Regions from separate parts of the Ureibacillus thermosphaericus genome, predicted to be linked through region 1. Evidence: riboswitches for the same ligand, from Rfam matches in the RefSeq annotation. Region 1 holds a riboswitch; each other region holds the start of a gene.
The links. A riboswitch is a leader RNA that binds a small molecule or an ion and turns the genes downstream of it on or off. The one in region 1 is predicted to bind cobalamin.
Positions count from the first base shown of each region.

Region 2: another riboswitch for cobalamin. It lies ahead of UtA1_RS11620 (glutaredoxin family protein); the one in region 1 lies ahead of UtA1_RS03950 (ABC transporter substrate-binding protein).
Region 3: another riboswitch for cobalamin. It lies ahead of UtA1_RS10720 (energy-coupling factor ABC transporter permease); the one in region 1 lies ahead of UtA1_RS03950 (ABC transporter substrate-binding protein).

Region 1 covers NZ_AP018335.1:811,721-819,141, forward strand. The annotation lists gene UtA1_RS03925 (ABC transporter permease) at 1-627, shown strand, start outside; gene UtA1_RS03930 (ABC transporter permease) at 624-1,460, shown strand; gene UtA1_RS03935 (oligopeptide/dipeptide ABC transporter ATP-binding protein) at 1,476-2,462, shown strand; gene UtA1_RS03940 (ABC transporter ATP-binding protein) at 2,449-3,072, shown strand; gene UtA1_RS03945 (LysE family translocator) at 3,302-3,934, opposite strand; cobalamin riboswitch at 4,085-4,284, shown strand; gene UtA1_RS03950 (ABC transporter substrate-binding protein) at 4,435-5,409, shown strand; gene UtA1_RS03955 (FecCD family ABC transporter permease) at 5,375-6,445, shown strand; gene UtA1_RS03960 (ABC transporter ATP-binding protein) at 6,439-7,421, shown strand, end outside.
Region 2 covers NZ_AP018335.1:2,419,446-2,426,866, reverse strand. The annotation lists gene UtA1_RS11640 (bifunctional adenosylcobinamide kinase/adenosylcobinamide-phosphate guanylyltransferase) at 27-581, shown strand; gene cobS (adenosylcobinamide-GDP ribazoletransferase) at 593-1,366, shown strand; gene UtA1_RS11630 (histidine phosphatase family protein) at 1,339-1,935, shown strand; gene UtA1_RS11625 (bifunctional adenosylcobinamide kinase/adenosylcobinamide-phosphate guanylyltransferase) at 1,887-2,300, shown strand; cobalamin riboswitch at 2,420-2,606, shown strand; gene UtA1_RS11620 (glutaredoxin family protein) at 2,742-2,972, shown strand; gene nrdI (class Ib ribonucleoside-diphosphate reductase assembly flavoprotein NrdI) at 2,969-3,334, shown strand; gene nrdE (class 1b ribonucleoside-diphosphate reductase subunit alpha) at 3,337-5,430, shown strand; gene nrdF (class 1b ribonucleoside-diphosphate reductase subunit beta) at 5,418-6,398, shown strand; gene UtA1_RS11600 (heme oxygenase) at 6,479-6,796, shown strand; gene UtA1_RS11595 (hypothetical protein) at 6,902-7,421, opposite strand, start outside.
Region 3 covers NZ_AP018335.1:2,227,614-2,235,034, reverse strand. The annotation lists gene UtA1_RS10755 (precorrin-8X methylmutase) at 1-203, opposite strand, end outside; gene cobK (precorrin-6A reductase) at 200-976, opposite strand; gene UtA1_RS10745 (sirohydrochlorin chelatase) at 973-1,902, opposite strand; gene cobJ (precorrin-3B C(17)-methyltransferase) at 1,916-3,517, opposite strand; gene UtA1_RS10735 (energy-coupling factor ABC transporter ATP-binding protein) at 3,526-4,380, opposite strand; gene cbiQ (cobalt ECF transporter T component CbiQ) at 4,382-5,164, opposite strand; gene UtA1_RS10725 (energy-coupling factor ABC transporter substrate-binding protein) at 5,161-5,454, opposite strand; gene UtA1_RS10720 (energy-coupling factor ABC transporter permease) at 5,456-6,202, opposite strand; cobalamin riboswitch at 6,321-6,499, opposite strand; gene UtA1_RS10715 (acyl-CoA carboxylase subunit beta) at 6,706-7,421, opposite strand, start outside.

The DNA.
Region 1 (7,421 bases):
GCATTAGGTGTCATTGCAGGGATGAATAAAGGAACGATGATAGATAAAGCCATTAAATCCTTTTGTTTCATCCTCGCTTCAACACCTGCCTTTTGGATAGGCATATTATTATTAATTGTCTTTTCCTTGTGGCTTGGTTGGTTTCCTATTGGTTTAAGCATGCCCATTGGAATGTTAGCTGAAGAAGTGACGGTATGGGACCGGTTAAAACATATCATTCTCCCTGCATTGACATTAAGTATTATTGGCGTTTCCAATATCACTTTGCATACAAGGCAAAAAGTGATGGACGTTCTCGAGAGTGAATTTATCCGATTTGCCCGGGCAAAGGGGGAAGAAGGTTTCCGGCTTTTTGCCAGACATGGTTTGCGAAATACGTTATTCCCTGCCATTTCTGTGCACTTTGCCTCATTCGGAGAATTGTTTGGAGGAGTAATTTTAGCGGAACAAGTGTTTACTTATCCTGGTTTAGGGCAAGCCATTGTTCAAGCAGGGTTAAATAGCGATGTTCCTCTCTTACTGGGAATCGTTGCGTTTAGTGCATTGTTTGTCTTTATTGGCAACCTATTAGCAGATTTATTGTATTACTTCATTGATCTGCGGATAAAAAATGGTGAAACGATATGAAAAATCAGTTTCTTTCTATTGATTTTGATAATACAAACTACAAAAGACGAGTTTTTTGGAAAATCATTGGACTTGTATGCCTCTTTTTGCTAGTTGCCCTAAGTGGTTTTTGGATTGGGGAAGAACAGATCGAAGCAAATATGGTTGAAAAGAATCTGAGCCCTTCCCTGGAACATCCTTTTGGAACAGATTGGCTAGGGCGTGATATGTTTTTTCGAACGCTTTCGGGGCTGCATTTAAGTTGGAAGGTTGGATTATTCGCAGCGGTCATAAGTACTGCTATTGCATTGACATTAAGCTTGCTATCATCGATCAATAAATTTTTTGATTCGCTTGTAACAATGCTCATCGATTTGTTTTTAAGCATTCCCCATCTCGTTGCTTTAATTTTAATTGCCTTTGTGTTAGGCGGAGGGGTAAAAGGCATTGTGATTGGGATTGCATTTACCCATTGGCCTTCGCTGACGCGGGTGTTGCGCGCGGAAATCTTGCAAATCAAATCAGCGGAATATGTACACGTATCTAGGAAGTTAGGAAAATCCCGCATGTGGATAATCCGGCATCACTACTTGCCGCAGCTAGCGTCCCAATTGTTTGTTGGCTTTATCTTACTGTTTCCACATGCCATATTGCATGAATCCGCCATTACTTTCTTAGGGTTTGGATTATCGCCGGAACAGCCCGCTATCGGCATAATATTATCAGAGGCGATGAAATATTTAACGATGGGCATGTGGTGGCTTGTTGTTTTTCCTGGTCTTTCATTGATTGGGATGGTCGTGATATTTGATGCGTTGGGCAATAACTTAAGAAAACTGTTGAATCCGAATTAAGAAAGGATTTCATTCATGCATATTGTTTATGAATTGAATCATGAAATACAGGAAGAAATAGAGAAAATACAAAACGATCTTTTGCTGGAAGTAAAAAATTTATCCCTCACCATTGAACGATTTGGCAAAGGATGGACAAGGGAACGTTTATATGTTATTCGAGACTTTCATTTAAAGATTCATCATGGAGAAGTAGTGGCAATTGTAGGTGCCAGTGGGTCAGGCAAAAGTTTGTTAGCGGACGCCATTTTAGGAATTCATCCGAAGAATTCAATTGTTGATGGGATGATAAAATACGAAAACGAACTGTTGACGGAGAAACGAAGAAAACGGCTTCGGGGCAATGATATTCTGTTGATTCCTCAAATGACCAATGCCTTAGACCCTTTAATGAAAGTTGGAAAACAAGTAAAGACGTTAATGAAACAAAACAATCATCAAAAAGCGGTGAAGCAAATTTTCCAAAAGGTAGGACTGGACCCAGATGTTTATGATCAAATTCCTTCCGCATGTTCAGGAGGGATGATTCGAAAAATTTTTATTGCCATGGCGTTGGCGAGTGAAGCGAAGTTAATCATTGCGGATGAACCAACGAATGGACTGGATTATGAATCATTAGATGAAATGTTATTCCAAATAAAAATGTTGGCAAAGGACAACAGGGGAGTAATCATGATTACCCATGATTTAGAAGCGGCAATGAAAGTAGCCGATAAAATATCCGTGTTCTATGCGGGGGAAACCGTTGAAGTGGTTGACAAAAAACATTTGAAAAAAGGCGGGAAGTTCCGTCACCCCTATTCCAGGGCATTGTGGAATGCATTGCCGCAAAACGGGTTTATTGCCATTGATAGCTCGCAGCCTTCCGCCACGGAAAAACTGACCGGTTGTTCTTTTGCAAAGCAATGTCCGAAAGCAACGACAAAATGCAATATGGAAAAGCCGTTATTAAAAGAGATTGGCCAAGACGAAATGGTTAGGTGCTTCTATGCTGGAATGTAAAAATATTGGTTTTTATTACAATCGTTCAAGTTGGCTGTTTCGAAACATCCATTTATCCATTGAACGGGGAGAAATTGTCGGCATATACGGTAAAAGCGGATCGGGAAAAACAACCCTAGCGAAAATTATGGCAAACTATCTTTCTCCTATGGAAGGGGAAGTTCTAGTGGATGGTGAAAAGAGCAATTTTTCGGAAGTGTACCCAGTGCAATTGATTTGGCAGCATCCTGAACAGGCTATCAATCCTAAATGGAAGCTTTCCAAAATTTTTGAGGAAGCAAAAAAGTTGGATCAAGAAATCCTCTCTATCCTTGGCATTAAAGAGGAGTGGCTCAATCGCAGGGCTCATGAGCTTTCTGGCGGCGAGCTGCAAAGGTTTTGCATTGCCCGCGCCTTTCATCCTGATACTCGGTACATTATTGCAGATGAAATCACCAGCATGTTTGATGCCATTACCCAAGCGCAAATTTGGCATGCCCTCATTCGGCTTGTAAAAGAGCGGAATATCGGAGTATTGGCCATCAGTCACCACATTTCCTTGCTGGAACGAATTAGCGATCGCATCATTGATTTTAATCAATTAAAGGGGGCGTCTGAAAAGTCATTTTGAGACGCCCCCTTTGCGGCTGTCGCATATGCTTTCGCCGCAGATAAATTGCGGCTGTCGCATATGCTTTCGCCGCAGATAAATTGCGGCTGTCGCATATGCTTTCGCCGCAGATAAATTGCGACGGGGAGGCGCGTTTTGTAACCACCGCAGGGAAAGTTTTTAGAGAATATTACTATAAGAAGTAAGGCTGTTCAGAAAGTGTTCGACTTTCTGGACAGCCCCTCAATTATTATGGGTTTGCTTTTTCAAGGGCAAGTCTTAAACCAAAACCAATCAAGATGGCACCAGTAATTCCTTCAATAACTTTTTGAGTGCGAGCATTTTTTATAAATGCACTAATATGATCGATTAAATAAATATAGAAAACGAACCACAGGGCCGTAAGAATGGTATAAGTAATTCCCATAATAAGGAACGGCATAAATGTATCGCTACTAGTATTTACAAATTGAGGGAAGAAGGTTAAGAAAAATAGTGCAACTTTAGGGTTTAATATATTAGTTAAAAATCCTTGTTTGAAACAAGATGTATTACTCAATGTACCTTCTTGCACAAATTCTACCTCTACTTCATCTTTCTTTTTTCTCAAAGACCAAAAAGTTTTAATTCCAAGATAAATTAAGTAAATGGCTCCAACATACTTAAAAATAGAAAATAAAAAGGCTGATTTTACAATGAGCGCAGATAATCCTAATATCGCGGCAGTAGTGTGAATTAGCAGGGCACAACAAGTACCTAAAGCAGTTTTCATTCCGCCAAATTTGCCACGAGTAACAGTGTTTTTAGTGACGATGGCAAAATCAGGGCCAGGTAAAAGGATTAACAAAACACACATCAAAACAAATAGAAAAAAGTTTTCCATCATTTCATTCCTTTCGAACACGAAATTTCAGAATATTTATTGTTAAATTGTATTCAGTATTAGTGTTTTTTTCAATGGCCAGAAGCAAGATAAAAAACATTTATTTTACAAGGTACGGTTATTCTACTATAATGGCACTAGAACAAATAATTGAATAACAAACAAATAGGTTTCTTAAATGTAAATTCATTACATTTAAGACTAAGAGGGAAGTTGGTGAAAATCCAACACGGTCCCGCCACTGTAATCGGGTAGGTAGTTGCAATTATCCACTGTGTTGTTGAACATGGGAAGGAGTAACAAACCGATGACCCGTAAGTCAGGAGACCTGCCTATTTGTATTTTAAACATCCTTCGAGGAAAGGGATGTTTAAAGAGCAGATACCAATTGAATGTATATGTGTCATTATGCATATGGTTAGAGTATACATATCTGCCTTTACAACGCTTTCCAAGAGGGGGAAGCGTTTTTTATTTTTTATAAAAGGAGGAGACGAAAGATGTTAAAAATGAATCGAGCAATACTTCTAGCATTAGTTTTATTATTAACCATCCCATTCATTGCTGGTTGTGCTAGCAATGAAACAAATGATAACACCCAGGAAACGGTGACAAAAGAAAACGAATCGAAGAATGCTACTTTCCCAGTTACATTTACTGATGATGCAGGCAGGGAAATTACGATTGAAGAAGAACCAGAAACAATCGTTTCCATTCAAACAAGTAATACGGAAATTGCCTTTGCTCTTGGACTAGGCGACAAAATTATCGGTGTTTCAGATTATTGTAATTACCCGGCTGAAACAGAAAATATTACAAAGGTGGGAGGACAGGACATTAATGTGGAGCTAGTTCTATCTCTACTTCCAGATATAGCATTAGTGACAGATTATCATTACAAAGCTCATCCGACGGTATTAAAACAATTTGAAGAGGCGGGTATTCAAACCATCGTCGTTGGTAGTGCAGCATCTTTTGAAGATGTTTATGAAAACATTGAAATGATTGGTTTAGCCACTGGAACAAAAGATAAAGCTTTAGAGATTATTGCTGATATGAAAAAACGTCATGAAGCCATTAAAGAGAAAGCGAAAGCCGTTGTAGATAAAAAAAGAGTTTGGGTTGAAGTATCACCAGAACCAGATATTTTTACGACTGGAAAAAATACCTTTATGCATGAAATGTTAGAATCCATCCAAGCCATTAACGTAGCAGGTGATCAAGTAGGATGGGTAAAGATGAATGAGGAAGAAATAGTAAAATTAAACCCGGATGTGATTATAACGACATACGGCTATTATATAGAGAATCCAAAGGAACAAGTACTTGCTCGTAATGGTTGGCAAGCGGTTCCTGCGGTAAAAAATGGCGAAGTTTACGATGTGGACAGCGATACAGTAACAAGACCAGGCCCTCGTTTAATTGAAGGAGTCGAAACTCTTGCGAAACTTATTTATCCTGAAATTTTTGAATAATAAAATTGGTTGGATTTATGTAGGGAGTGGTATTCTTTTTGCCGCGGCAATCATTTTAGGTTTATTTATAAGCAGTGTACCCGTTGCTGTGGAAAAAATTATCCACATAATATTTGAGAAAACCCTCCATATCACTTGGATGGAAGTACCAAAAAATGAGGAAATGATTATTTGGAATATTCGATTGCCGAGAGTCATCCTTGCCTTTTGTGTTGGGGCATCCCTATCGCTAGCGGGGGCTGCTTTCCAAGGCCTTTTACGAAATCCATTAGCAGATCCATATACAATTGGTGTATCATCAGGCGCCTCTTTAGGAGCAGTGTTAGTTATATTTTTCCAAGTTACCATAATAGGATTAGGAAATTTTACGCTTCCAATCGTCGCAATTGTAAGTGGTTTTATCACTTTATTAATTGTATTTGGGTTGGTAAGGCTAAGCAGTAGAAGTTTAGCAATCGAAACGATTGTGCTTGCAGGTATTATCGTCAGTTCCTTTATCAGTGCCATTGTCTCTCTAATCATTTCATTGGGAGATCGAGATGCAATGACCCAAATTCTTTATTGGTTATATGGGAGCGTTGGAATGAGAGGTTGGGAATACATACAACTCATCATCCCGTTTATGATATTGGGGACATTCATTTTGTTAATTCATTCTCGAGAATTAAATGCCTTTGCACTTGGTGAAGAGGCTGCAGATCATATTGGTGTCAATGTCAAAAGAGGCAAGACTATGATATTAATTGGTGCATCGTTATTAACTGGTGCATCGGTTGCTGTTTCTGGTTCCATTGGTTTTGTTGGTCTCGTCATCCCTCATCTTGTACGACTCCTTGTTGGACCAAATCATCGACATGTATTACCGTTGTCATTTATCATTGGTGGTACTTTTCTAATGTTTGCGGATTTGCTGGCTCGAATTGTTATTGCACCGCGAGAATTGCCAATTGGAGTTATAACAGCGATTATCGGTGCACCGGTATTTGCGTTTCTGCTAATAAGAGAAAAGATTGGAAGGGGCAAAAATAGATGCTAAAGATTCAAAATGTGACGGGTGGATATAGCAATAACCCGATCCTAAGAAATATTGATATAGAAGTACAAAATGGTGATTTTTTTGCCCTTCTCGGCCCAAATGGAAGCGGAAAAACAACGCTCTTTAAATTAATTACCGGTCAGTTGCCTATTCAAAAGGGGAAAGTATTGTTATCGGGTAAGGATCTCTCATCTTATTCAAAATTAGAAAAAGCAAAGAAAATCGCAGTTCTTTCCCAAGAAACTTCTGTTTCTTTTGACTATACAGTTGAAGAAATCGTCAGTCTTGGGCGATACCCTCATCAAAAAGGAATATTGAAAAATTTATCAAAAAAAGATTGGCATATAATTGAAGAAGTAATGGAACTAACGAAAGTAACCGAATTTAGGCATACTCAATTTCGAAAGATTAGCGGCGGTGAAAAGCAACGGGTGCTATTAGCAAAAGCGTTGGCTCAAGAACCGGAGCTACTACTGTTAGATGAGCCTACAAATCATTTAGATATAAAACATACCTTTCAACTATTAGATTTATTAAAAAAGAGGCAAGAAGAAAAAGGATTAACGATTTTTTCAATTTTACACGATTTAAATGTGGCATCGCTTTATGCAGACCGATTCGCACTGCTGTACAACGGTAGTTTATTAGAAGTTGGGGATGCAAGCTTACTAAAGGAAGTAGATACTTTAAATAAAATATATCAAGTACAAATCCATGTCCAACCGCATCCAACAGTCCCTAAACCGCAACTATTACTAGCACCAAGTTTACCGAATTCAACACATTCTACGTTCTTTAAGGGAAATTATAAAATAAACAACAATGAACAATTTGTTCATGTTCAATTTCAAAAACCACTACGAACGATATCAAATGGAATGGTAGGAAATGGTATACAGTGGATAAAAGATTATTGCATCTTTTCGTGTAAACAATATTCCACAATTCCCCCAGAGGAAGAAATACAAACCATCAT
Region 2 (7,421 bases), 1.6 Mb from region 1:
GAAAATAGATTAGAGGAGGGGAGAGAATGGGAAAAATCATTTTTATTACAGGCGGGGTTCGAAGTGGTAAAAGTTCCTTTGCAGAAAGTGTGGCTGTCAAGTTTTTCGACCAAAATCAAAAAGGCCTCTATTATTTAGCTTCCGGTGTCCCCTTCGATGAAGAAATGAAAAGTCGAATAGTTCGACATCAAAAGGATCGAGAACGCTCGAAAAAGCCATGGTATACAATAGACGTAATTGATGACTTGCCTGTACAAAGGTTTCAAGAGAATGACATTGTATTATGGGATTGTATAACAACTTGGCTGAACAATATTTTATACAAGACCGAACATTTAAAAGAAGATCGATTACATAAAATACATCAATGGATAAATCAGTTTCAACAGGCAATAACGCAATGGAAAGAAAATGGTGTTATCATCTTAATTGTTTCAAATGAAGTGCTTGATGAAGTACCATCTTCATTCAAAGAAGTCCAACTATATCGAAAACTCCTCGGAACTCTTCATCAATGGATTGTCTCAATTTGTGATGAAGCATATGAGTTGGATTATGGTATTCGCGTACGCAGAAAATAGGCGGTGTTTTTGTGAAAAATATTATTGCAGGGTTATTATTATCTCTTCAATTTTTTACTTCTTTCCCCATTCGGAAGACACTTCCAATGAATAATAAAACTGTTACAGCTATGTTTGGCACAATGCCTTTCATTAGCTTCTTTATGGGGGTAATCGTTGTACTTGTCATTCTACTGAATGATGTTTATTTCAATTTTACTCCACTTTTCTTAGCAATTATCATTGTCATGATCAATATTATGATGACGGGTGGGTTGCATCTCGATGGTTGGATCGATTTAAGCGATGCTTATTTTTCTTATAGAGATAAAGAAAAACGACTAGAAATATTAAGCGATTCCCGTATTGGAGCTTTTGGTGCTATTAATCTAGTGCTCATTGTTCTACTGAAAATCGGCATATTTTATGAGTATTTACATCAGCGTCCAACAAACTTTTATTTATTTTTTATCATCTTACCTGTCTTATGTCGATTAGCAATATTGATTTATTTCAATCTGTCAGTAAATGTGAAGGAATCTGGATTGGCAGCCTACTTTAAAAAACATGTGAAGGCAAAATCGTTATGGATTTATATTGCGTGTTATATATTCATTATCCTCATAACAGGTTTTGTGTTAAATGAATATAAACTATTTGTTTTAACATTTAGCATGTTTGTGATGACTTGGATTTATCGGCATTGGACATATCGCCATTTTGGCGGAATGACGGGAGACTTGCTAGGTGCTTTATATGAAGGGATGGAATTGGCATTATGGGGAATGCTGTTACTGTTCATTTAATTCGGCATGAAAAAACGAAAGCGAATTTAGAGCGAAAATATATTGGATGGACGAATGAATCGATATACATACAAACAGCAAATTGTCAAGTACCGATTCATACTAAGGATGTATTTGGCAGTGACTTAAAGCGCTGCATAGAAACAGCGCAACTTTATTTCCCCGAGGCAAAATACCATCCTTTTTTTCAATTAAGGGAATTACATTTTGGAGATTTTGAAATGAAAACTTATGATGAATTAAAAGATAATCCAGCGTATCGGCAGTGGATTGATTCACCAGAGAAAGCTGCGCCACCAAATGGTGAATCTTTTGTTTCGTTTAAAGAACGGATTTTAAATTGTTTTCATCAAATCGTGAGCTGTGGTGGAGAATATGTGTTTGTCGTCCACGGTGGTGTCATTCGTGTTATCCTATCGAAATTTCAAAAAGAGAAAAGTTTTCAAGATGTTATTGCACAGCATCGGATGATTTATACCCTATGTTGGGACGATATTGAATCTTTGAAAGAGGGAAGAGAATGCAATCAGTTATTGGAGGCGCCTATAATGGTAAACGAAAATTTGTAAGTAACATGTTAAAAGAAATAGGTGCGAATCGCTGTTATTTTTATGAAGGCGAAATACCGGAAGGCCCTTTTACAAAAGATGAATACGTTATTATAGGTAGTTTTGAAAAAATGATTTTGCTCGTCCCGGATTTATCGGAAGATGAAATCGTATCACAAATAATGGGGAAATTAATGAATTTAGATTATAAGACAAACCTAATTTGTATTTGTACGGATATCGGACGTGGAATAGTGCCGCTTTCAAAAGAGGATCGTCATTTGAGAGATACTTGTGGTAGATTGTATCAACAACTTTTTGAGAAAAGTGAGAAAGTCATTCGCGTTTGGTATGGTATTCCTGAGATATTAAAAGAGGAAAATTAACCAACCGTTCTTAAGTTCTACGTATCGAGTGAATGATTTTAGTAGATACTGTATCATTTACCAAATAAGCTTGTAATTAACAATACTACATGTTACAATGAAACACGAAAACACAATATATAGCATTTCGTTTATTAGGTTCTACTATATATAGTAGATTAAAAGGGAAGTCAGTGAAAATCTGACGCTGTCCCCGCAACTGTAATTGCTGACGAAAAGTTCAAATCCACTGTACAAATTTGTATGGGAAGGGAACTTGGAGGATGAAGCATAAGCCAGGAGACCTGCCTAATAAACGTGAATTGCTCATTTCTTCGGGGGCTAGGAAATGGAAGCAAGACGGTCCATTTCCTAGTACCTGACTGTTTCCATTTCAAAGCCATACCGAAAAAGGTATGGCTTTTTTATTTTCATAAAAGAATGGTAGAAAGGGAGAAGGAAATGAAATTATATTCAAAAAAAGTTTGTCCAAAGTGTTTGTTAATGAAATACGAATTAAATCAACTTGGTTATGAAGGGAAATATGAAGAAATTTTGATTGATTACAATGAAGAAGCGAAAGAAAAATTATTGACTGCTGGATTTCTTTCTGTACCTGTAATCGAAATCGATGGAGAGCTAATGGGAGACATTGAAAATATGAAAAAATTCATTAGCAAGATCACAGTATGATTGCTTATGCTTCTCGAACTGGCAACGTGCGTTTTATCGTTCATCAATTAGAGTTACCACACATTGAAATTCGGGATGACCTTATATTAAATGATCCCTTTTTGTTGTTCACCTATACCGATGGATTAGGGGAAGTACCACAAATTGTGGAAAGGTTTTTACAACATAATGTTCGTTTCTGTAAGGGTGTTATTGCAAGTGGGAACTCGAATTTCGGCCATGCTTATTTTTGCCGTTCTGCTCATTTGATTAACGAAAGGTACGGAATTCCCATTGTTCAAAAGATAGAATTACGCGGATTTCAGAAAAATTATGATGCCATAATTGATTATTATAACAGAGTAATTCAAAAGGAGATTTAGTGATGAAAAGCTATTTAACTTTGAATAATGAAATTTTGAATCACTACCACCAAACAGGAAAAATTGATTTAGAGAAAGATCGAGAGGCTACTCGTCAATATTTTATCGAACATGTTAATCAGAAAATGCGGAAGTTTTCTAGTTTGGAAGAAAAGATTCGCTTTTTCATTGAAGAAGGATATTATGAGAAAGAATTTTTACAAAAATATTCTTTCGAATTTATAAATAAAATTTTTGACATTGCGTATTCTTATCGTTTTCGATTTCAAACATTTATGAGCGCGAGCAAATTTTTTGAAAGTTACGCAATGAAAAGTCGAGATGGAAAAGAAATTTTAGAAACTTATGAGGATCGGATGAGCATTATCGCCTTATATTTAGCGAATGGTGATGAATTGTTGGCAGAAAAAGCAATTCGTGCGATGATGGAGGCTTTTCAACCAGCAACACCAACCACACTGAATAGCGGTAAAAAAGCGCGTGGGGAATTGGTAAGTTGTTTTAAATTATCCATGGATGATTCGATGAATAGCATTGCAGAAAACCTCGGTTATTGTTTAGAACTCTCAAGGCTTGGCGGAGGGGTAGGGGTAAATTTAACGGATTTAAGACCTTTAGGTGATCCGATAAAAGGTATCGCCAATCGGGCAAGCGGTGTTATGCCCGTTGCAAAATTATTAGAAAATGCCTTTTCTTATTCCAATCAATTAGGACAACGGAATGGTTCAGGTGTTGCTTATTTAAATATTTTCCACGCGGATATTGAAGAATTTATTTCTTCTAAGAAGCCGAATGCCGACGAAAAAATTCGGTTACAAACTTTATCGACTGGTGTCATTATTCCAGATATATTTTTTGAACTGATGAAAAAAGATGAAGATATCGTTCTTTTTAGTCCTTATGATATTTATCGAGAATACGGAAAAAGAATGTCTGAAATAAGCATAACGGAAATGTACGGGGAGTTGTTGAACAACCCAAATATACGAAAGTTAAAGCAAATCAATGCTAGAAAACTATATACGGAAATCAAAAAGAGCCAATTCGAATCCGGATATCCTTTTGAAATATTTGATGATAATGTAAATAAACAACATCCACTAAAAAAACTTGGAAGAGTCAAAATGTCCAACCTCTGTACTGAAATTTTACAAGTTCAACAAACGAGCATCATTAATGATCAAGATACACCAAATGAATATGGATTAGACGTATCTTGCAATCTTGGATCATTAGATATTCACCATGCGACAAAGTTTCATGATTTTGAAGAGTTAGTAGATACAGCCATGCGTTTGTTAACACAAGTGTCTTTAATGACCAATATAAAAAACGTTCCATCTGTAAAAAAAGCAAACCAGATGATGCATTCTGTCGGATTAGGTGTTATGAATTTGCACGGACATCTTGTAACTCAAAATATATTATATGGTTCAAAAGAATCAATTGAATTTATCGATTACTTTATGGAAGCATTGAACTTCTTTTCATTAAAAGCATCGATGCTACTTGCGAAAGAAAAAGGTGAAACTTTTTACGGATTTGAAATAAGCGAATATGCAAATGGTCATTATTTTGAAAAGTACGTGAATAGATTGGAAAAGGAACCTAGTGAATTGGTGAAAAAAGCTTTAGGTAATGTTCCAATCATTACAAAAGAAATGTGGAGAAAATTGAAAGAAGATATAATGAAATACGGATTATTTAATGCTTATCGGTTAGCAATCGCACCAACCGGCTCGATTTCTTACGTTCGTTCTTGCACGGCATCCATTGCACCCATTACTGAGCGAGTAGAGATACGAGATTATGCAGATAGCCGCACGATTTATCCGATGCCATTTTTAAATAATGACAATCAACATTTATACGTAGAAGCATATGACATGAATGTCTATAAAATCATTGATTTATATGTCGCTGCACAAAAGCATGTTGATCAAGGTATCTCAATGACTTTATATGTAACAGACAAGTGGACGACGGAACAATTAGCGAAAGCCTATATTTATGCTTGGATGCGAGGAATCAAAACGGTCTATTATGTACGCCAACGATTACAATCACTGGAGGAATGTGTAGCATGTACAATTTAACATACGAAGCAGTCAATTGGAATCAGTCAGCAAGCAGTCTTGCTAAAATTTTTTGGGATCAACAATGGAAACAAATGTGGTTTCCAGAAGAAATTGCAGTTTCAAAGGATATTCAACAATGGAGAAATTTTGAGCATCAAGAAACATACAAAAAAGTGTTTGGTGGACTGACGCTGCTCGATACAATTCAAACAAATATCGGGATGAATGAAATAGCAAAATACAATCCCAATTTACAAGAAAAAGCTGTATTAACGGTATTTGGTGCCTTTGAAGCCATTCATGCGAAATCCTATTCGTATATTTTTACAACCCTTTGTCATAACGACGAAATCGAAGAAATTTTTCAATGGGTAAAAAAAAATCAACTATTACAATATAAAGCTTCAAAAATTGCCAATATATATTCGTCTATTAAGGAAAATGATTTAGTCAGCCTATGGAAAGCGATGTTTGCTTCCGTCATGCTCGAATCCTTTTTATTTTATTCTGGTTTTTTCTATCCGCTCTATTTAGGGGGACAAGGCATTTTAAGGAACAGCGCAGAGGTGATTTCGCTAATATTGAGGGATGAATCCATTCATGGGGTGGCTGTTGGAATATTCGCACAAAACATTTTTAATCAATTTTCTAAAGAACAACAAGATGAATTAAAAAATTGGGGCTATGAATTATTGCTAGATTTATATGATAATGAATTGCGTTATACAGATGAAATTTATCGAGGAACAGGTTTGGAAGATGAGGTGAAGGCGTATATTCGCTATAATGGGAATAAAGCATTAATGAATTTAGGGTTCGATACAATGTTTCCTGAAGAAGAAATTCATCCAATCGTGATGAATGGAATACGAAATGAAGGTTCCACATATGATTTCTTTTCTCAAAAGGGTTCCACATATGCCTTAGCAAAAGTAGAGCCTATCACGGATGAAACGTTCCATTTTGACATTTTGCTAGATGATTGAGGCTTATAAATTGCTGTTCGAATAAAATCATGTTCTAATAATTACAATGATTTCAAAAATAAAAAAGGAGTTTTGTTTTTATGTATACAGTAACTAATCGAATTAAAGTGAAAAAAGGCTTGGCAAAAAAGATGGCACCACTCTTCACGCAACCTGGTCCATTATTAACGTTTAAAGGATTTCGTAAAGTAGAAGTACTCGTAAGTACACAATTTGAAGACTACGATGAAATGAACGTCGTTATGTATTGGGATTCACTCGAAGAATTTGAGGCGTGGAGAGCAAGTGATGCATTTAAAGAAGCTCATAAACGTCCAAGCGGTAATAGCGAAGAAGCCCCTACACTCGAAAATGTAATCGTAATTTCTGAAGTTGTCTCAACATTAGAAAACAATTAATGATTAAATAGGAAAGAGGGTGTCTAGAAAGTCGAAAACTTTCTGGATACCCTCGCTTCTTATATATAGACCTTTGCTCCTGAAGTAAATCGAAACAAGATTTTACTATCCTCGTTTCAATTTTTCTTTTGCTAACCGTTCGAGATGTTTATTATATACTTTGTATGCTTCATCAATTGCATTTCTTATCATTCGATCAAATGAATTAGTAGAATGCAGTTCTTTCACAGCTGCCTTTACAAACTTCGATTGATCTTCTAAAAAGGATTGAATTTCATCTTCTGATCCTAAATGAGCATCAAAATAGATACGTTTTTTATTTCTTTCAATCATATATGTTAAATCATGTTTGATCATCACGCGTAAAATCCATTCGTTTAATCCTGTAGCTAGTTGGAGTGACATGATATAATATAATAGTTCTGGGCGATTTTCACGGAACTTTAATTGGTTAAAATGTACATTGTCTTGAAGAGCATTTAGTATAACGAAATTCGAGGAGTAGTATAGGGTTTTTTCAGCTGAGTGAATGATATTGTATTTATTGGGCAGCAATAAAAGCCAAATATTGAAGGCGATAATCCAAGCATCGATGATATTTAATGCGCCTTCTTTAACTAGATAA
Region 3 (7,421 bases), 1.4 Mb from region 1:
ATTGCTTTGATGCCTGCTTCAACTGCACCAGGAGAAAATACAACACTCCTTCCTAATTCAAAATCTGCTGAAGCATGAATAATTCGACGCACGACTTGCCATTCCAATTCAGAAAAATGATGTTCACCCATCTCTTCTTCAATAATGGCAAAACTATAATCATAAATTTTATTCGGTTCTACCGTAATTGGTTTAAAATTCATAGCACACCCTCGTTTCTTTGTATTTTTAAGAATTCTACAACTTCCTCCATTTTGTGAAACTCATTGCCAAATTGTATATTTGGTCTTGTAATCACAATCGTCTCAATCCCTAATTCTTTTGCAGCTTCTACTTTTTCATCAACAGCACCAACTTTTCCACTTTCCTTTGTTATCATGAGTGTCACTCCGAAATGCTTAAATAAGGCAGTATTTAACTCTTTTGTAAAAGGTCCTTGCATTGCTACAATATTTTTTTGAGGGAAGCCAAGTTGTTCGCATTTTTGCATATTATCGATTCGGGGAAGCATTCTGCAAATTACGCGAACATCATTTAGTGGCAATAATTTTTTCGCAAAGATTTCTAATGTTTTACTGCCGGTTGTTAACATGACAACTCCTTTTTTCTTTGCTGCGAGTTCCGCTGCTTCTTCGTAAGTTGAAACATAAATAATAGAGTCTTGTTCTAGCTTTGATTGTTCTCTTTCGTATCGTATATATGGGATTTTTAATTGTTCCGCTACGGATTTCGCTGTTTTATGCGCCTCCTCTGCAAAGGGATGACTTGCATCAACAATTGCAGTCACCCCATTTTTCTTTGAAAATTCAAACATTTTTTCTTCATTTAAGCGACCAACTCTTACATTGATTCCTTCATCAGTAAGTCTATTTGCAGCAGATTCTGTTACTACAGTGGCTATTAGGGGGAAGCCTTCCTTTTTTAACAAAATTGCTAACTCTCGTGCATCGCTTGTACCTGCTAAAAACAGAATCATGGTTTCACTTCCGTTTTTTCATGATGATGATGATGTTCATGGTCATGATGGTGGTGATGATGTTCATGGTCATGATGATGGTGATGATGTTCATGGTCATGATGATGATGAGAAATGAGTCCCAATTGCTTTAACCTTTGAATATTCTCCAAGTCCTTAACACCTTTTGAGTGTCCATTTAGTGCTTGATCCATTCGCTCAATGATCACTGATTTTAAAAGTGGATGATTTCCAAAATAATGTGCAATCTCTATTTTTACGTTCGGGTATTGTTCATTGAAACGCTCACAATATTTTTTCATTCGTTCGATTAAAATGCCTGTGAATAGAAAATATGGAAGCATAATTATTTTTTTTGCACCGAGTTTAATACAACGTTCAATACCCTCATCAACTAATGGTTCTGTCACTCCCATAAAAGCACTTTCTACTATTGGAACATCTAGTTTTTCCCATAAAAGTCTTGTAATCTTATAAAAATCACCATTTGCGTATTCATCGCTTCCACCACGAGCAATTAATAAAATCGCTGTGTCTTCATGTTTTGCCTGTGTATCAAAACCGATTTCTTGCAAACGCTCTAGTAAAATTTGAAGTATTTCTTCGTGAATTCCAACAACTTCACCATACGTAAATTTCACATGGGGATATTTATTTTGTGCTTCTACAATTTCAGCAGGAATATGAATTTTTGAATGTCCTGCATGTAGTAAAATAATCGGAATTACATATATTTCTGTTGCACCTTTTTCAACACAATAATCAATTCCTTGAGAAATGGTAGGTTCAGCAAATTCTAAAAAACAAGTCTCAACTAATAAATTAGCATCTATTAAAGGGGTTAATTGCTCCACAAATTCCCTTACTTCATTATTTCCTGCTTCTAACTTACTTCCATGTCCTACAAACAAAATGGCTTTTGTCATTATTTTCTTCCTCCTAATCTACACAAGGGATCGGTTGTAAATTCAATTTTGGTTCATTATCTTGATATTCGTAGCCTGCTAGCACTTTTTTCCGTTTAAAATATTTAAATAGTCTTTCATTTGGATGAGCATGTTCTTTATATTCCTCAATAATTTTTTCGATTAAATCAACTAATTGATCCGCTTCTAGTCCTTCTTCAATTAATTGTCCAGGATGGGCCGTACGCCCAACTGGTTTTGCCCCTAAAAACACATCAAACTTACCTTTTCGGTAAACGATTCCAATATCTTCCATAACTGCGTTGTAACAAGCCATTCCGCATCCATTAATACCGATCTTTAATTCTTTCGGCATGGCTTTTCCACCAAATCGTCTTTGAAGTTCTTCCGCGTATGGAATGGAATCAGCTTTTTCACCATCACAAAAATCACAAGCTTTTACCGTAACGACATTTCCAACCGGCATCACTAGCAATCCAACGTTTGATATTTGCTCTACTATTTTATTAGGATTATTGGTTGGAATACTTATGAGTAACTGATGATCCCTTGAATAGTCCATCCTTCCTTCATTTCCCACAATTTCTGCTAACAGCTGAAATTGCTCCGGAGTAAATCGTTTGTTTGCCACTCCAGGGCTTACCGCAAATTCAAAAATAGACATATTGCTTGGCTGTTCTACAACGAAATGTTGCTTTTGATCTAGCATGGCAATTGCTTCACATGCAAGTTGAAATGGCGTTTTTTGTTTAAATAGTTCACTTTCTTTCGACTCTAGATTTTCTAAAGACCAAGGTTCAGCTTCCTTTTTTAATCGTTCATGAGGTTTCAATGGTTGAATCTCGCTATCAAGCGTATATTTTCGTTTGTATCCTCTCGGTGTAATCATTAAGTCATCATACACAAAAGTGGAAGAATTTCCGATAATCACCGTTGTGAGCATACCAATCTCGTAATCTAGCATTTTTTCTAGCGTAGTAATTACAATATTTTGTCTCTCACGATAAGCACTCTTTACGAGTCCAACAGGCGTATTCGGTGACCGGTATTTTAATAAAATTCTCCTAGCCTCTACAATTTGTTTTGTTCTCCTACCGCTTTTAGGATTATATAAAGCAATTACAAAATCTGCTGCTGCCGCTGCTTCCAGTCTTTTTTCAATAATAGACCATGGCGTTAAATGGTCGCTTAAACTAATTGTGCATGAATCATGCATTATTGGAGCTCCAAGAAGGGAACCGCAAGAATGAACTGCAGAAATGCCAGGAATAACTTCAATTTCAACCCCGGTTTCTTTATTCCACCCTTGTTCAATGAGCACTTCATAAATTAAACCAGCCATACCGTATACACCTGAATCACCACTTGAAATGACCGACACATGGTGCCCCGCTTCAGCAAGTTTTATTGCCGCTTGTGCTCGTGATACTTCCTCTGTCATCCCTGTACTAATAATTTGTTGTTTGGAATCTAATAAATCTTTAATTAGCTCGACGTAAGTTTTATAGCCAATGATTGTATCACTAGCTTTGATTGCTTCAACTGCACGATAGGTAATGTGATTAGCATCACCTGGACCAAATCCGACAATGTAAAGCTTTCCCTTCAAACTCATCACCCCTTTTAATTCTTTGCCTTCATGAAACAATCATGAAGTACATCGATTACTTTTTCTTTTGAACGTACATCATCTAGTTTTGAAATGAGTCCTTGCATTTTCATCATTTGCGCAATTTCGAATATTATGGATGTTTCTAAATTTGCTTTTTTCACAATGTCCTTGTTTTCTTCAAACAAACGATAAAAAGCACCGTGATATAACATTTCTCCATGATGCATCACAACGACTTCGTCAGCCCATTCATAAGCAAAGTCAATATCATGAGTAGAAAGAATGAGTGTTCTCCCGTCACAATGAAGTTCGTTTAACAATTTTCGTATTTTCCTTGTGTAATAAATATCTAAAGATGCAGTCGGCTCATCTAATATGATGACTTCAGGATCCATAGCAAGAACTCCAGCGATGGAAACTCGCTTTTTTTGCCCAACACTTAAAAAGTGAATCGGTTTATCTAATAATGATTCAACATCTGTTTGATTAATTGCTTTCTCTATCAACGACTTTCGTTCCTGTTCTGCTAGATGTAAATTAAATGGCCCATAGGCAATATCATCCAAAACAGTTCCATTAAACAACTGGGTTTCTGGATTTTGAAAAACAATTCCAACCTTTCGTCTAACATTTAACAATTCTTTTTTTGAATAGGATAATGGTTGTCCTTTAAAATAAATTGTTCCGGAGGTTGGTTTTAATAAACCATTTAAATGCAATATTAAAGTAGATTTCCCTGCTCCATTACTACCTAACAAAGCAATTTTTTTTCCTTGATCAATTTGTAAATTTATTTTTTGTAAAGCTTCTGTTCCATCTTCATAGGTATAAGAAACTTCTTTCAATTCAAACAAAGGAGTATTCATTTTAACCAACTCTCCCAACGGTGAAATAAAAGACGATAATGAACAAATTCACTAACAACGTAAATATCCAACTACTTGTTGAAAAATGAAGTTCTCTTGAAATGACTGCTGAATAGCCATCTACACTTCTTGCATTTATCGCATTATTTAAGTCTTTCATTTCTTGAAATACCTTAATAAACAAAGCACTGATTATAAGCCCAATTGATTTGATAGAATTTAATAAAGAACTGTGACCTAACCTTGCTATTTGTGCAAGATAGATTGTCCTGCTGGAATCAAGAAATATAAATATAAATCGATACATTAATGCAATTAAATCCAATAAAGTAGTTGGTACTTTACAACACCTTAATCCATATAGAAAATCTTGAATCGTCGTAGATAAAATTAAAAAATACAAACAACTAATACTCGATAAAGCAACAACAAATAGCATCAATGCCTTTTCAACACTCGTTATCGAAATTGAAATCGTGACGGGACCAATAATAGATTGAAAAATGGCACCTTCTATAGGGTTAGTTGAAAAATTGAGTAAAATGACTAGTATACTTGAAATTAGAAATACCACTGGAATAAGCAATAACTTCAAATATACGCGAATCGGAACTTTTCCGATTATTAAAGTAATAACTGTCATGATGCAAAATATGAATATGGATGTAAGAACATGTTGAAATACGATATTCAATATTAATGGAATAAGAGCAAATCCCATTTTTTCGATTGGGTGTTTATTTCTTAAAGGTGATTGATAAGCGAAATATTCTAACATTCTCATTTCTGTATCTCTGCATTCCCGCCCCTATTCCGGCCTCGCATATATCCTATAAAGTAACCAATGAACCCTGCACCGATTGCTCCTTGTAGTACGAATAATAAACTTTCTATTTCACCACTAGGAGGCTCCCAAATACTTGAAAACCATGGTTCATAGGATTGGTTCAGTTCTGTAATTAATCCTTCCGCTTCTCCATCTGCACCACCATATTCTGCATCTCCGTTAACAATCAGCGGGACAATCATTAAAAAAATGATCAAAATTAATAAAAGCATATTCTTTTTTAACATCTTACTTCACCTCCTGGGGTTTCTTTAGTACTTGAAGTAACTTTAATTCTCTTTCGTTGTATTTCAATAAGAAATTCATCACCATTACTGAAATCAATCCTTCAATAATTGCTAATGGTACCTGTGTAACAGCGAATACGCCAGCAAACTTTACAAATGAAGCGAAAATTCCACCAACTTCAGATGGAAAGGCTAGTGCAAGTTGAATAGATGTAATGACATATGTACCTAAATCTGCTAATGTTGCTGCTGAGAAAACTGCTAGAGTAAAGGGCAAACCGATCCTATTGAAGCCTTTAAATACTCCATAGGCGATAAAAGGTCCAGCAATCGCCATCGAAAACGCATTGGCGCCAAGCGTTGTTAAACCTCCATGGGCTAATAATAATGATTGGAATAATAACACGATGGTACCTAAAACACTCATTACAAATGGTCCAAATAATACGGTTCCTAACCCAACACCCGTAGGATGAGAACAACTTCCAGTAACCGAAGGAATTTTTAATGCGGATAATACAAAAGTGAATGCACCCGATAAACCTAGTAATAACTTCGTCTCAGCATTTCTCTTTACTAAACTACTCATTTTCTTTAATCCAATGATTAAAAAAGGGAATGTAAGGAGCCACCAAAATATTGCCCACTTGATTGGTAAAAAACCTTCCATGATATGCATAGCAAAAGCTGTATTAGGAATGATTAATAATACTGCTAGAAAGTAAAGTATTTTGATTGAGACTTTCATAAAATTCCTCCTAAAATGAAAATTTGAAAATAAAAAAACACTGCCAAACTAGCAGTGTCCCACAATAAGACATAATAATCCAATCATGCCTATTCGTGTACCTATCCTCGTAGGACACTACCATCCACTCCATACGGCAGGTCTCCTGGCTTAGAGTCATCGCTACAAAATCGCCTTCCCGTTTGCACAGTGGCATTTGATTTTGAGCTCCTCTTCACAGTGGCGGGACCGCACTAGATTCTCACTAGTTTCCCTTTTAAGCTAATTTTCATTAGCACCGTATAGATTATTCAGTTGTTGAAATTTAGTTGAATTGTAGCATATTGTTTGAAAAATTTCTATATCTTTCTATAAATAAGACAAAATAATTACTAAATTCATATAATATTCATTACCTTTTGATATGAAATATTGTTAGAACCAATTTGAATTTTTGGAAAAATCGAAGTACAAACTGGGATTAGCTTGTGCTTCTAATGGTACGTAATTGGAAACTTTCACAATTATAGCGGAATATTTCCGTGTTTTTTCTTAGGTCTTGATTCTTCTTTATTTTCAAGCATTTCTAATCCTTGAATTAACTTAATGCGAGTTTCTCTTGGATCGATTACATCATCAACCATTCCAAGTGAAGCAGCAACATATGGATTAGCAAATTTTTCTTTATATTCCTCAATTTTTGCTTGGCGTGTAGCTTCCGGATCTTCTGAATTTGCAATTTCGTTCGCAAAGATGATGTTAGCAGCTCCAGCAGCACCCATTACGGCTATCTCTGCATTTGGCCAAGCGAATACTAAATCTGCACCAATGGCTTTTGAATTTAGCGCAACGTATGCTCCACCATATGCTTTTCGTAAAATGACTGTAATTTTTGGAACGGTTGCTTCAGAATAAGCATATAAGATTTTAGCACCGTGACGAATGATACCGCCATGTTCCTGTTTAACGCCAGGGAAGAATCCTGATACGTCTTCAAATGTAATGATGGGAATATTGAATGCATCACAAGTGCGAATGAAACGGGCAGCTTTATCGGATGAGTCAATATCAAGACCACCTGCTAAGGCCTTTGGTTGGTTACAAACTAATCCAACAGATTGTCCAGCAATACGAGCAAATCCTACAACAATGTTTTTCGCAAATTCAGAATGCACTTCCATGAAGGAACCTTCATCCACCACTTGTTCAATTACTTTACGAACATCGTAAGGACGTGTAG